DNA from 2 places in the Bacillus sp. DU-106 genome. Region 1 is predicted to be linked to the other one. Evidence: riboswitches for the same ligand, from Rfam matches in the RefSeq annotation. Region 1 holds a riboswitch; the other holds the start of a gene.
What was found. Region 1 has a riboswitch for S-adenosylmethionine ahead of C3Y97_RS02100 (cyclase family protein). Riboswitches for the same ligand answer to the same signal wherever they lie in the genome.
Positions count from the first base shown of each region.

Region 2: another riboswitch for S-adenosylmethionine. It lies ahead of metK (methionine adenosyltransferase); the one in region 1 lies ahead of C3Y97_RS02100 (cyclase family protein).

Region 1 covers NZ_CP026607.1:383,746-385,956, reverse strand. The annotation lists gene C3Y97_RS02105 (PRK06851 family protein) at 1-660, opposite strand, end outside; SAM riboswitch class I at 810-922, shown strand; gene C3Y97_RS02100 (cyclase family protein) at 1,008-1,640, shown strand; gene C3Y97_RS02095 (hypothetical protein) at 1,669-2,049, opposite strand.
Region 2 covers NZ_CP026607.1:4,722,719-4,724,929, forward strand. The annotation lists gene metK (methionine adenosyltransferase) at 1-943, opposite strand, end outside; SAM riboswitch class I at 1,113-1,234, opposite strand; gene pckA (phosphoenolpyruvate carboxykinase (ATP)) at 1,463-2,211, shown strand, end outside.

The DNA of each region.
Region 1 (2,211 bases):
GCGCCCTTTTATAAAATAACGATGTGGTAACCCTTCTGTTAAATTAGGAACAAAATCAACTGCTCCTTTCGGTGTAGCAGCTCCTAAAAAACGATGTTTTACAAGCGATTGTCTCCCGCTTTTATCTGCAAATAATTTCTGGATTAGCTGATTGGTTAGTTCATTTGCTTTATTAAAATCTATATTATCAATATATATCTTCTCCCACTCATCATGTATAACCAATGCCTCTTTAAAACGTGCGTAAGCAGACTGAAAAGCTTTGCTTGCTTCTGAAACAAATCTTACAATTTCTAACTTCTGCTTTCTTAGTTTATCTGAGTCCCAAGCAATTCCTAAATTTATATACTCTTCAACAACTCCTGGCATTTTTGGCTCAATAACATGCGGCGATGTCCCATCAACAATTCCTACTTTTAATTTTGGGATAATTACACCATCAACCGATTTATTATCAGAAGAACAATGTAAAAATTCAATATCATATCCTTTTTCAATCCATTCACGACCTATTGCCTTTATTAAAGAAGATTTTCCCGTTCCTGGGCCACCCTTTAAGATAAATAATCTGTCTAATCCTTTTAAATTCTCTTCGTATAAATTGTGAAATCCCCTAGCTGTATTACCACCAGCATAATAATTTAATACATTTCCTGTCACTGCACTCACTCCTTCGCAGCATTCTATTTACATAAGCTACAATATGCGAGCAGCTTTATTTGGGTGAATACCTATTTTGTATTGCACGCAAAAAGGAAATGAATTACAATTTAACTATCGGAAAATTCCGATTTTAAAAACTGAATACTTCTTTATCAAGAGAGGCAGAGGGACCGGCCCTTTGAAGCCCAGCAACCTCAGTTTATACAAACTGAATAGGTGCTAATTCCTGCAAAATGCAATGCATTTTGGAAGATAAAACTCAACTAGCATGTAAAGCTCATCTTTCTTGATACTGAAGGATGAGCTTTTTATTATTTGAAAAACATATATTGGAGGTATGTAAAATGAAAGTAATTGATTTATCACAAACATTTGAAAATAATATGTCTCAATTTCCTGGAACACCTAAAATACAACTAGAAGCTGTTACAAGTGTTGAAGAATCAGGATATCAAGTTACAGATTTTCATTCTGTCGTTCATGTTGGCACGCATTGTGATGCTCCTGCGCATTTTATTTCAGGCGCAACGACCATCGATCAATTACCGCTGGATCAATTTGTAGGTGAAGCTGTTCTTATAGATGTAACACATATTCAAGAGCGAAAATTACCTAAGACAGTATTGCATAATACTGACATAAAAGAAGGTGATATTGTTATTTTTCATTCTAATCTATCCACAAAATGGAATACAGAAGCTTATGAGAAGGAAGCATTTTATCTTTCTGAAGAATTAGCTAAAGAACTAGTGCGATTAAAAGTAAAATCTATCGGTTTAGATTTCATTTCTCCTGATGAAGTCACAACAGAAACATCACCGATTCATCACATATTACTAGGGAATGATATTTACTTAATTGAAAACTTAACAAATCTAGATGCTATCGAAGAAAAACGTTTCTTTTTCTCAGCAGCACCTTTAAAAATTAAAAATAGTGACGGTGCTTTCGCAAGAGCATTTGCTGTTATTTTTTAAACATAGCCTATAAAAAAAGCAAAGGCCACTACTGGTCTTTGCTTCTATATTTTCTATTTAAATTAAGAAAGAATTGTTCCACACGAGGACGCACCCAAGCTAAACAATCTATCTCTTTCTTCTTTGTGCAAGCTATCTCTTCTCCATCTACCATTTCAACAAGTTCTAGTTCTAACAGTTGCCTCGTGAATGCTAACATATTCACTTCTTCGGATGGATACTCTTCTTTTAATTTCTCCTCAATTTCCCCCAATAAAAAACCGTCACGCATCATTGCCAATGCATCAATCCAAAGTGGCGGCATTTCATATTTTTCTCCTGTAATTGTATCTTTTACAATATAATTCTTTTGCTCTTTTCGAAATTGAATCGTGTGTAAACATACAGTCGAATTTAATGTTAATTCCATCATACCACCTCTTTCATAATATCTGCATAGAAAAAAGGATGCGTGTGCACCCCTTCTTATCTTTTCATAACACTACTGAACCGCTACATGAGCAATCAATCTCATGTCGATATTTTCCTCCATTATAAACGAAGTATTTTATAAAAAAAACCCTTCTTGAAA
Region 2 (2,211 bases), 1.1 Mb from region 1:
ATGCAAGTTGTACTTCTGCTTTTTCAGCAAGACCAGCTGCTACGATGTTTTTCGCAACATAACGAGCTGCATATGCTGCAGAACGGTCAACTTTCGTTGCATCTTTACCAGAGAATGCACCGCCACCGTGGCGAGCGTATCCACCGTAAGTATCAACGATGATTTTACGTCCTGTTAAACCAGCATCACCTTGTGGTCCACCAATTACGAAGCGGCCAGTTGGATTAATGAAGAATTTCGTTTCTCCATCCATTAATTCTGCTGGTACTACAGCTTTAATTACGTGCTCTTTTAAGTCGCGATCGATTTCTTCCCATGTAACATCTGGGTGATGTTGTGTAGAAATTACGATAGTATCAACACGTACTGGTTTACCATTTTCATCATACTCAACTGTAACTTGCGTTTTTCCATCCGGACGTAAGTATGATAATGTATCATCTTTACGTACTTCAGTTAAACGGCGAGCTAATTTGTGAGCAAGCGAGATTGGAAGTGGCATTAACTCTTGTGTTTCATTACATGCGAAACCAAACATTAAACCTTGGTCTCCTGCACCAATTGCCTCAATCTCAGCGTCAGTCATTTGACCTTCGCGTGCTTCTAGCGCTTGGTCAACACCCATAGCGATGTCAGCAGATTGCTCATCGATAGATGTTAAAACTGCACAAGTTTCTGCATCGAATCCGTATTTTGCGCGTGTGTAACCAATGCCTTGAATTGTTTCACGAACGATTTTTGGAATATCTACGTAAGTAGAAGTCGTAATTTCCCCCGCTACCAATACTAAACCAGTTGTTACAGTTGTTTCACAAGCTACACGTGCATTTGCGTCTTTTGATAAGATCGCATCTAAAATTGAATCAGAAATTTGGTCACAAATTTTATCTGGATGTCCTTCAGTTACAGACTCAGATGTGAACAGATGACGTTTTTTTGTCATGTGGTAAACCTCCCTACAGTAATTGTATATATTGTACGGAACTCATCCTTAATTTGCCACAAACTGCGACATACATTTATTCTCCCACACAAGCATACAGAAAAACCTTTCCTACTTTACATAGAGGAAAGGTTTAATTTGCTACTTGCATACTGCTTTTTGCCCTTCGCTCTTATCGTTCGAGACCTGTAGCCTCGCACAGGTTTTAGCACCTATTCACCTGTATTTACCACTACAAGTGAGGTTGCTGGGCTTCATCGGGCCTGTCCCTCCGCCAGCTCGGGATAAGAGAGTATCCGTCCCAACCTATACTAAAGAAATGATATTCATTTGTCAATTAATATTCACATTTTCCTGAAAGTTTTTCTCAATACGCCTGAAATGAAATATTAATAGGGAAATAATGCATTCACACAAACAAAAAGAAATAAATAGTATACATTATTTATATAATTGTGTTATACTCTTGTTGGGGATTACGAGAAATATTTCATTAAATGAAAAGGATGGTATATAAATATGAGTACTGTGAATGTCCAAATTGGTTTACACGAATTATTGAACGGAAGCAATGCACAGATTCAACTAAGTGTTCCGCAATTAGTGGAAAAAGTATTAATGCGAAATGAAGGGAAATTAACTTCTACTGGTGCCGTTTCTGCTTCAACTGGAAAATATACAGGACGTTCTCCTAAAGATAAATTTATTGTGAAAGAAGCATCGGTTGCTGACAAAATTGCTTGGGGAGCTGTGAACCAACCGATTTCTGAAGAACATTTTAATAAATTATATACTAAAGTTTTAGAATACTTAAAAGAAAAAGAAGAGTTATTCGTCTTCAAAGGATTTGCAGGCGCTGACCGCAATTACCGCCTACCAATTCAAGTTATTAACGAATATGCATGGCACAATTTATTTGTACATCAATTATTCATTCGTCCAACTGAAGAAGAATTAACAACTCATGAATCAGAGTTCACAATTGTTTCTGCACCGAATTTCAAAGCTGATCCAGCTGTTGACGGTACAAACTCTGAAGCATTCATTATGGTTTCATTCGAAAAACGTATCGTACTAATTGGTGGTACAGAATACGCTGGAGAAATGAAAAAATCAATCTTCTCTATTATGAACTTCTTATTACCTGAACAAGATATTCTTTCTATGCATTGCTCTGCAAACGTAGGTGAAGAAGGCGACGTAGCACTATTCTTCGGTTTATCTGGAACAGGTAAAACAACATTATCTGCTGATCCAAACCGTAAACT